3 regions of the Rossellomorea sp. GQ25 genome follow, and region 2 is predicted to be linked to each of the others. Evidence: predicted binding sites of a transcription regulator. Region 2 holds the regulator's gene; each other region holds the start of a gene.
The links. The regulator Rex, encoded in region 2, represses fermentation and respiration genes when NADH is low (regulators of the CRP and FNR family bind a similar motif). The targets are predictions, from matches to a motif close to TTGTGAAATATTTCACAA.
Positions count from the first base shown of each region.

Region 1: the regulator Rex is predicted to act here: its motif matches at 1,746-1,763, upstream of AC6CIB_RS20425 (cytochrome ubiquinol oxidase subunit I).
Region 3: the regulator Rex is predicted to act here: its motif matches at 1,087-1,104, upstream of AC6CIB_RS18710 (AtpZ/AtpI family protein).

Region 1 covers NZ_JCAXEQ010000008.1:27,306-30,589, forward strand. The annotation lists gene AC6CIB_RS20415 (ABC transporter ATP-binding protein) at 1-374, shown strand, start outside; gene AC6CIB_RS20420 (nuclease-related domain-containing protein) at 875-1,408, shown strand; gene AC6CIB_RS20425 (cytochrome ubiquinol oxidase subunit I) at 1,880-3,217, shown strand.
Region 2 covers NZ_JCAXEQ010000011.1:61,151-64,434, forward strand. The annotation lists gene AC6CIB_RS21925 (CPBP family intramembrane glutamic endopeptidase) at 1-495, shown strand, start outside; gene AC6CIB_RS21930 (YdiK family protein) at 492-698, shown strand; gene tatC (twin-arginine translocase subunit TatC) at 714-1,487, opposite strand; gene AC6CIB_RS21940 (twin-arginine translocase TatA/TatE family subunit) at 1,503-1,673, opposite strand; gene AC6CIB_RS21945 (redox-sensing transcriptional repressor Rex) at 1,728-2,405, opposite strand; gene AC6CIB_RS21950 (ABC-F family ATP-binding cassette domain-containing protein) at 2,596-3,284, shown strand, end outside.
Region 3 covers NZ_JCAXEQ010000006.1:186,829-190,112, forward strand. The annotation lists gene upp (uracil phosphoribosyltransferase) at 195-824, shown strand; gene AC6CIB_RS18710 (AtpZ/AtpI family protein) at 1,260-1,481, shown strand; gene AC6CIB_RS18715 (ATP synthase subunit I) at 1,485-1,859, shown strand; gene atpB (F0F1 ATP synthase subunit A) at 1,882-2,595, shown strand; gene atpE (F0F1 ATP synthase subunit C) at 2,667-2,879, shown strand; gene AC6CIB_RS18730 (F0F1 ATP synthase subunit B) at 3,043-3,284, shown strand, end outside.

The DNA of each region.
Region 1 (3,284 bases), on a different contig from region 2:
TCGAAAAACTCTCAAATGGATACGAAACCGAAGTAGAAGAACGAGGCAACGTATTATCCGTTGGTGAAAGACAATTACTGTCATTCGCTCGAGCACTCTTGGCGAACCCGAGAATCATTATATTGGATGAAGCGACAGCATCCATCGATACAGAAACAGAAGTCAAAATCCAAAACGCATTGAATAAACTACTGAACGGCCGGACCGCGATCATCATCGCCCACCGCCTATCTACGATCCGTGAATCGGACAATATCTTTGTTCTGGAAAATGGAAGAATCAAAGAATCCGGTAACCACGATGAGCTGATGGAGCAACAGGGTGATTATTATGAGCTGGTTAAATCACAGTTCAGGATGTTGGATGCGATGTGAGTCTGGAGGAGCCCTGCACTGGTGTGCGGGTTTTTTTGTTTTGGTTATGGAAGGGGAGTGGTGGTGGGGATGTTGCGGAATTTGTCGGAATTTGCAGAACGGTCGGTATCGTGAAAATAAGGTTGATATAATGAAAAAACAGTTGATAAATTCAAATTTCGGTTGAATAAAACAGAATAACGGTTGATAAATCTCTATAACGGTCGATAAAAAATCATTACTAAAATTATTCCAAAAATAAAGGGAATTCTTGTTTGAAAGTAGAATACTATTATTACCAAATTTGAAAGGAATGATAATTTGATCATTAAAGTAAGAGAAATCCCCCTAATTATCCTCTATTTTGAAGCCTTGTTAAGGAGGCTACCCCGAGAATCCAGCCTAAGGTCTAAGATTAAAGAAAACTTGCTTAAAGCTTGGGCAGGTTACCATGGAGAGTGTAAAGTAGACCGACAATTGAGTACAATCGATAATCAACATATGCTCGTCCTTAACGATCTATGTGTACCAATGGGGAGAGTTTCATTCAAATTGATACTCTAATTCTCACTAGAAATTTTATATTGATTTTAGAAATAAAAAATATAGCGGGATCCCTGGAATTCCGAACTGAATTTGAACAATTTTCCCGGACTCTTAATGGAGAAATAACAGGCTTTCCCAATCCTATCTCTCAAGCGAATAGATATAAGATTCACCTCACACAATGGCCCCAAAAGAAAAGACTTCCTATTATCCCAATTGAATTTTTAGTTGTATTCACAAACTCTTCTTCTTTAATATCTACCTCTAATCAATTTATGAAGACTATAGATAGGGCTATTAGAATTGAGAATCTCGTAGCAAAATTTCTTACTATTCAACATAAATACTCAAATTCAAATTCAATTCTTGAAGTGAAGAACTTAAAAAGATTGCCAACTTCCTTAGGAAAGAGCATGCTCCATATTCTAAATTTAACCAACAGCATGAAGGAATCATACGCGGTGTTGGGTGTACCCGTTGCGAGAGATTCAATATGGTACGTAACATGAGGTCTTGGTAATGTCCTGATTGTGGAGAATTTGACCGTAATGCTCACCAACAGGCAATACCTACTCCTTGTAAGGGCCGACTATTACCAACAAACAAGCAAGAGAGTTCTTAGGTGTTGAATCCTCCAGAGTGGCCTATCATCTCCTGAATAACATGAACCTTACTTCACAAGGAAAAGGAAAAGGTCGAATCTACTCTCTCCCAAAAAACTTTACCCATCAGTAATTTATAGTCAAAATTAGAACCGATACCCACCTTGAAAAACAAACCCCCTCCCCCCAAGCAACATCATTGCCAACCAACCTAAAAACCTCTAAAATAAAAGCAAATAAATGTTTGTGAAAAACGTCACAAAATATTCATGTTCAACATATCACAAACTCATTTTCAGGTTTATAATGAACCATAAGTGATAAACAGTAGAAAAGAGCTGTTTACGATAGTAAGTAGATCAGTAGGGGGAGTATAGAATGGTTTTAGATGGTGTGATTTTGAGCAGAATGCTCACGTCGACAACCCTTGCATTCCATATTATTTTTGCAACGATTGGGGTAGGGGTGCCGATTATGATTTCCATTGCGGAGTTTATGGGAATCAAACGAAATGATCCTCATTATCTTTTGCTTGCCAGAAGATGGGCAAGAGGTTTTACGATTACAGTTGCGGTGGGAGTTGTAACAGGTACAGCCATAGGGTTGCAACTGTCTTTATTGTGGCCTTCATTTATGCAGGTGGCCGGACAGGTGATTGCACTGCCATTATTTATGGAAACTTTTGCGTTTTTCTTTGAGGCTATCTTTTTAGGAATCTATCTTTATACTTGGGACCGTTTTAAAAATAAGTGGATTCACTGGCTGTTGACGATTCCGGTTATGATTGGTTCTTCGGCTTCAGCGTTGTTTATTACAACGGTGAATGCGTTTATGAACACTCCTCAAGGTTTTGAATTAGAGAATGGGAAGGCGATAAATATCGACCCGATTGCTGCGATGTTGAATCCGGCAACGCCTACGAAAGTGTTTCACGTATTGACGACTGCCTATTTAACGTCGGCTTTAGTGTTGGCGGCGATAACGGCATTCGCGATACTTCGTAAAAAAGGCGGGGAATATCATAAGAAAGCCCTGCGTTTAACGATGGTTTCTGCTTTGATTTTCGCTTTTGCCACTGCTCTGGCAGGGGACTTATCAGCTAAATTTCTTGCCGAGTATCAGCCTGAGAAGCTCGCTGCAGCGGAGTGGCACTTTGAAACGGAAGAGAATGCTGACTTGATTGTATTCGGTACGCTGGATGAAAATAATGAGGTCCATAATGAGATCCGCTTACCTGGATTCTTAAGTTTTCTGGCCGGGAGTTCTTTTGAGACAGAGGTTATTGGTTTGAACGAATTTCCTGAAGATGAGCGGCCGCCTTTATGGGTGCACTATTTGTTCGACCTGATGGTATCAATTGGGTTTTACAGTATCTTTATTTCAGCGGTATTTATTTTGTTCTGGAAATGGAAGAAGCGAAATGAGTGGAATAAACCGTTGCTTTGGGGAATTGTAGCGAGTGGACCACTGGCGATGCTGGCGATTGAATTTGGTTGGATTTATGCCGAAGTGGGCCGTCAGCCATGGATAATGAGAGGGTATATGAAAGTGGCGGATGCAGCAACGAAAGCCGATGGAGTAGGCTTGACGTTTGCATTGTTTGTTGGACTCTATATCCTCCTGGGTGTGCTATGCGTGACTGTACTGATTAAAATGTTTAAAAATAAGCCTGCTGAGGCTGAATTAGAACAACGTTTTCCTAAGAAAGCGAGTTAAGTAGAAATAAAGGTGCTCCTTCTTTTAAGGTTGTTGAGAAGAAGGAGCTTGAAGCTTTAAGGGAGGA
Region 2 (3,284 bases):
GGTTCAATTGTGTGGGCTGTAGTCGGGATTTTCATGGCGTTCATCGCCCAATCCATCGCGATTCAAATTGAGTATGCGTTAGGTATCCAGATGGGATCTGAAAATACGCAAATGATTATTGGGATTATCGAAAAGGTACCACTATCCATGATGGTAGCTGCGATCATTGGGCCAATATTAGAAGAGATTGTATTCAGAAAGATTATCTTCGGTGTACTTTATGAGAAGATGAATTTCTTCTTCGCCGCGTTAATCAGTTCTGTTATATTCGCTCTCGCGCACTTTGAGCCTGAGCATGTGATCTTGTACTCTGCTATGGGCTTTACCTTTGCGTTTCTCTATGTCAAAACGAAGCGTATCCTGGTTCCAATATTTGCCCATGTTGCCATGAATACAACCGTCGTTCTAATGCAATCTATCTATAAGGATGAAATTGAAAAAATGATCAACGAAGCTGAACAAATACAAGGATTTATTGGAGGATTATTTCTATGAGGAGATCACCATTATTCTCAGGCGTGATCTATCTCCTTCTAGGTGTGCTCTTCACATACTTTGCTGTACAAAATGTACAGGATGATGGTTGGGGATTTTTCACTTATATGCTCGTCTTTCTGGCAACTCTTGATTTTGGTTCCGGGTTGCGGATGGTGATGCTGCATTTCAAAATTAAAAAGAAAATAGAGAATAAAAAATAAGGATTGATCATTTGATCAATCCTTATTTATATCTTCGAACTGTTCCATTTCAAGCTTTTGTTCTGCTTCCAAAACCTTTTTATACCCGATTTTAGAAATCCAAATACTGATTTCATAAAGAAGAAGCAAAGGAACTGTTACCATTAAATGCGAAACGATGTCCGGCGGTGTGATGAAAGCGGCTATGACTAACAATATAAAGTACGCCAATTTTCTCATTTGTGCCAGCAGCATCGGCGTAATAATTCCCAGGCGTGTCAGAAACAGCATAATAACCGGCAGTTGAAATAGAAATCCAAATGGAATGGTTATTTGAAACAGGAAATGAAAGTATTCATTAATTCCAATCACTTGCTGGATATTCAGATTGGTTGATAAACCCATCATGAATTTCACAACATATGGAAACAAAATAAAATATGAAAATGACAATCCACCTAAGAAAAGAATGACAGAAATCGGTATGTAACTGAGCGTTACCTTCCTCTCTTTCTCATATAAGCCTGGACTTACGAACGACCATACTTGAAATAGAATGACGGGTGATGTCATGATGATCGCAATAAACATGATCATTTCCATATAGATTTTGAGAGGGTCTGTAATCCGAAAGGCGTTCATCGTCAATTCTTTCGCTTCATCCGCGTGCTGCAAATATCGAATCAACGGCTCCGCAAGAAAAAAGCTCACGATTACCGCTAACAAGAAGAAAACGACTACAAACATGAGTCGTTTTTGCAATTCTCCTATATGTTCATAGACTGTCATGTCTCTTTGACTTTGACTCATGGCGTTCATCCTACCCTACTTAGCTTTTTTACTATTATCGTCCTCATCATCTGCTAAGCCCTTTGTTGCATTTTTAAATTCGCGTAATGTATTACCAGCTGCTTTCCCTAACTCAGGCAATTTCTTTGGTCCAAAGATCAGTAAAGCAACAACAGTTATCAGTACGATACTACCTGCACCTAACATAATGAGACACCTCCTCTTTTACCATTCTATCATAACGTATATACGAATCATTTTCTATTCGGATATGATTCCATCTTGTGACATTTCCGTGTCATCCTCTGAATAATGCTTTAAGAAGTATACCAGTGATTGAAGTTCAACTGCCAAATCAATATGATGGACGCGAATATGGTCCGGCACCGTTAATCTCGCAGGAGTGAAATTCAGGATCCCCTTAATATTAGAAGAAACCAATCGGTCTGTGATATTTTGAGCAGAAGATGCCGGAACCGTCAGAATGGCCACTTCAATATCATGCCCCTCAAGCTTCTCTTCTAAATCATCTAAATGAAAAACGGGTACATCGCTGATTTGTGTCCCAACCTTCTTTTCATCTACTTCAAAAGCCATTTCAATCTTAGTATTATTATTTTTTATGAAATTATAATGAAGAAACGCTGTACCGAGATTCCCTACACCTATCAGCACAACCTTCGTAATGGCATCTTGATCTAATGTCTTACGAAAAAAGGATAGAAGGTAATTGACATTATAGCCATAACCCTTTTTACCTAACGCGCCAAAATAAGAAAAATCTCTGCGTATCGTGGCAGAATCAACCTTCACCGCTTCACTCAATTCTTTTGATGAAACCCTCTGCTTTCCCGATGAGTACAGATTCTTGATAAAGCGATAATATAGCGGAAGGCGTTTAGCCGTTGCCTGTGGAATTTTCGTTGTATCCTGGTTCATATTGTATTCCCCCACATCTATTCAAAACCTCTGATACCGCTTCCAAAATAGAAAGCATACAGAATTTAAAACTCTACTACCCATCATACACTATATTTTATCCTAAGTGTACGAAGATTAATAGTCGATTTATTGCCGTTCCCCTCCCAAATACGGTACACTAGCACTATGAAATAGAGGTGAAAACGTCATGATTCTACTACAAGTGAATCAACTAACGAAAAACTTTGGTGCTGATAATATCCTATCAAATATTAAGCTTGAAATACAGACAAGAGATCGGGTGGCTCTCGTTGGACGCAACGGTGCAGGAAAGTCGACTCTTTTAAAAATAATTGCAGGACATCTCTCCTATGATTCCGGAGACATCACGAAACCAAAAGGGGTTTCCATTGGATACCTGGCTCAGAATACCGGCTTGGAGTCTGATCTATCCATTTGGTCGGAAATGCTGACCGTCTTCGAGGAATTGCAGAGACAGGAAAAGCAATTAAGAACATTGGAGCAGCAGATGGCCGACCCTTCGGTGTATGACCAAGAAGAGCTCTATCAACGCGTATTAAAAGAATACGATGAGCTTCAAGTCAGGTTCAAGGATTCCGGTGGTTACCAATATGAAGCGGATATCCGCTCTGTCCTTCACGGATTGAATTTCGCAGATTTCGATTACGATACAAAAATATCCACATTGAGCGGTGGCCAGAAAACCCGTCTCGCGCTTGGTAAACTTCTTTTAACCAGACCTGACATTCTCATTCTTGATGAGCCGACAAACCATCTTGATATTGAGACTTTATCGTGGCTTGAGACGTACCTTCAAAGCTATGAAGGAGCCGTCTTGATCGTTTCCCATGACCGATACTTCCTGGATAGCGTCGT
Region 3 (3,284 bases), on a different contig from region 2:
ATAATTAAAAAAACTCAACCAGAATTGCACTAATATATACTCCCGCTTCTCACACACCATCTCAATTCTAACGATCCCATTACACTTCTCATCTCATGTTGCTCTTAAATTGTCTTTTATGTACAATAGTCTGAGGTGTAAAGGAAGTAGACAAACTATTTTTACATAAAATCGAATTTAAAGGAGAGAGTCGAATGGGCAAAGTATATGTATTTGATCATCCGTTAATCCAACACAAATTAACGTTTATTCGTGATAAAGAAACAGGGACGAAGGAATTTCGTGAGCTTGTTGATGAAGTAGCGACATTGATGGCGTTTGAAATCACCCGTGATTTACCGTTAGAGGATATTAATGTGGAAACACCAGTAAGCAACGCCATGGCCAAGACTCTTGCAGGTAAAAAATTAGGGATTGTTCCTATTCTACGAGCAGGATTAGGAATGGTCGACGGAATTCTTAAACTGATCCCGGCTGCAAAAGTAGGACATGTTGGTTTATATCGTGACCCGGAGACTCTTAAACCGATTGAATATTACGTAAAGCTTCCAAGTGATGTGGAAGAGCGTGACTTCATCCTGGTTGATCCAATGCTTGCAACAGGAGGATCTGCTGTGGAAGCTATCAACTCATTAAAGAAGCGTGGCGCCGTAAGCATCAAGTTCATGTGTTTAGTGGCATGTCCTGAAGGGGTAGACGCTATCAAGGAAGCACATCCTGACGTTGATATCTTCATCGCGGCTCTTGATGAGAAGCTGAATGAAAAAGGATACATCGTTCCTGGTTTAGGGGACGCAGGAGATCGTTTATACGGTACGAAATAATTTGAAATAAATAGGAAAGCCGGATTATCTATATTTGATAACCCGGCTTTTCTATTTATATAGCGTGTAAATCCCGTTGTATATGAGTTGGAAGTATTTACAATAAATTCAAGGGTTACTCATAAAAAAATTTTTCTATATAATGGAGGGGCATGTGAAGGTTCCGGTCGACTCGCCTTATGCTTGTCGGTCCTGACCAACCTGCCTCCGCTTTTCTGTAAATGTGTTAAAAATGTGAACAATTTGGAAACGCGTGGATAGGTTGTGAACTTTTTAACTTGAACTCATTGACATAGATAATACCCTATTGTATGCTTACAAAGGGTATCAAATGATAAGGTTTTCACAAGGGTTGAACCCGTATGGAAACGGTTTTTCATCATAGGTACAGTGTGAACGATTTTCCACTAAATCACATGTGTGGAGATGAAAAAAATGCGTCAAAATGATCGGCGCCCGTATCAATCGATGGTCTTGTATTCTGCTATTCTTTCCCAGCTTGTTGGTTCTATTTTAATAGGGATCTTCGGCGGGAGATGGTTAGATGGAATATGGAGCACCACACCACTTTTCTTAATTATTGGACTACTCCTTGGGCTCGCAACAGGAATCTACACCATGCTCCGTACAGTCCAACATTTCAATTCGGGAGATTAATGTATGCCAGAACTTCAGCAATTGTTTAACAGGCATCGTAAGTACATATTTTTCCTCCTTTCCCTTTACGTCCTCGGTTGGGGTTTCACTTCCTATCAGTCTATTTTCCTTGGGCTTATTTTGGGGACAGGCATCAGTCTGTTTAGTCACTGGCTGATCATGAGGAGAACCGTGCGATTCGGTGATGCAGTAGAATCTGGTCAAAAGGTTCGATCATTAGGAACCTTCTCAAGGATGGCAGGTGCGGCCTTTGCAGTCATTATTGCAACGGAATACCCTGAGCACTTTCATCTCCTGAGCGTCATTATGGGATTAATGACAATTTACCTTGTCATTATGATAGATTATTTTATTCAGCAGCTTTTAGCTCATAAATAGCGGGGAAGAGAGGTGAATTTCATTGCATCATGAAAATCCTACAGCCGAGTTTCTAGGGTTAACTTTTAACCTGGCGAACGTACTGATGATCACAGTGGCGAGTGCCGTTGTTTTCCTAATCGCCGTTCTGTCAACTCGTAGACTGGCCATGAAACCAACAGGAGTGCAAAACTTTATGGAGTGGGTCATGGACTTTGTCAAAAATATTGTGAAAAGTAATATGGATTGGAAAACAGGTGGTCGTTTCCATCTCCTTGGACTTACTTTACTCATGTACATTTTCGTTTCAAACATGTTAGGACTTCCGTTCTCGGTAGTCATTGACCACGAATTATGGTGGAAGTCACCAACAGCGGATCCAGTTATCACTATGACCCTTGCGGTTATGATCGTTGTGTTAACACACTACTATGCAATCAAGATGAAAGGCTTCGGTGAATACGGTAAAGACTTCTTCAGACCTATGTCGTTCTTATTCCCGCTGAAGATCATTGAAGAATTTGCCAACACACTAACGCTTGGTCTTCGTCTTTACGGTAACATCTACGCTGGGGAAATCCTGCTTACTTTACTGGTAGGAAGCCTCGCACACATGGGAGCAGCCGGATTACTTGGTGCCATTATCCCAACGATTGTATGGCAAGCTTTCTCAATCTTTGTCGGAGCAATCCAATCATTTATTTTCGTTATGTTAACGATGGTTTATATGGCTCACAAAGTTAGCCACGACCATTAATATATACCCTGTTCAAAATTGAACAAAATTACTCAAAACATTTTTCATACATTTAAAGGAGGAAATTCAGAATGGGTCTTTTAGCAGCAGCAATTGCAATCGGTTTAGCAGCACTAGGTGCAGGTATTGGTAACGGTCTTATTGTTTCACGTACGGTAGAAGGTATGGCTCGTCAACCGGAAGCGCGTGGAATGCTTCAAACTACAATGTTCATCGGGGTTGCGTTAGTAGAGGCGATTCCTATCATCGCAGTAGTTATCGCATTCATCGTAATGGGTCAATAATAGCAGTTTAGAGTTCAAGATGGCGAAGATCATTCGATAAGAACCTTCGCCATTCCTTTATGTTTAGTACTTATGAACATTTGACTATGAATGATACGGCATTTGCCGTTATTGTAAAGCTTTCTTTTTGGAAGGCATTGACTCTTGAAGGGAGTGAAACCTCGTGCTTACAAACGCATTAGTCCTTGGAGCTGGTGGCGGCTTCAACGGTGGAGATATCGTATTCCAGCTTGTAATGTTCCTTATCCTTCTTGCGTTACTGAAGAAGTTTGCCTGGGGTCCTTTGATGGGCATCATGCAAGAGCGTGAGAATCACATTGCAAGCGAAATTGAAGCGGCAGAACAAAGCCGTCTAGAAGCAAATAAGAACTTAGAAGAACAGCGTCAGCTTTTAAAAGAGGCTCG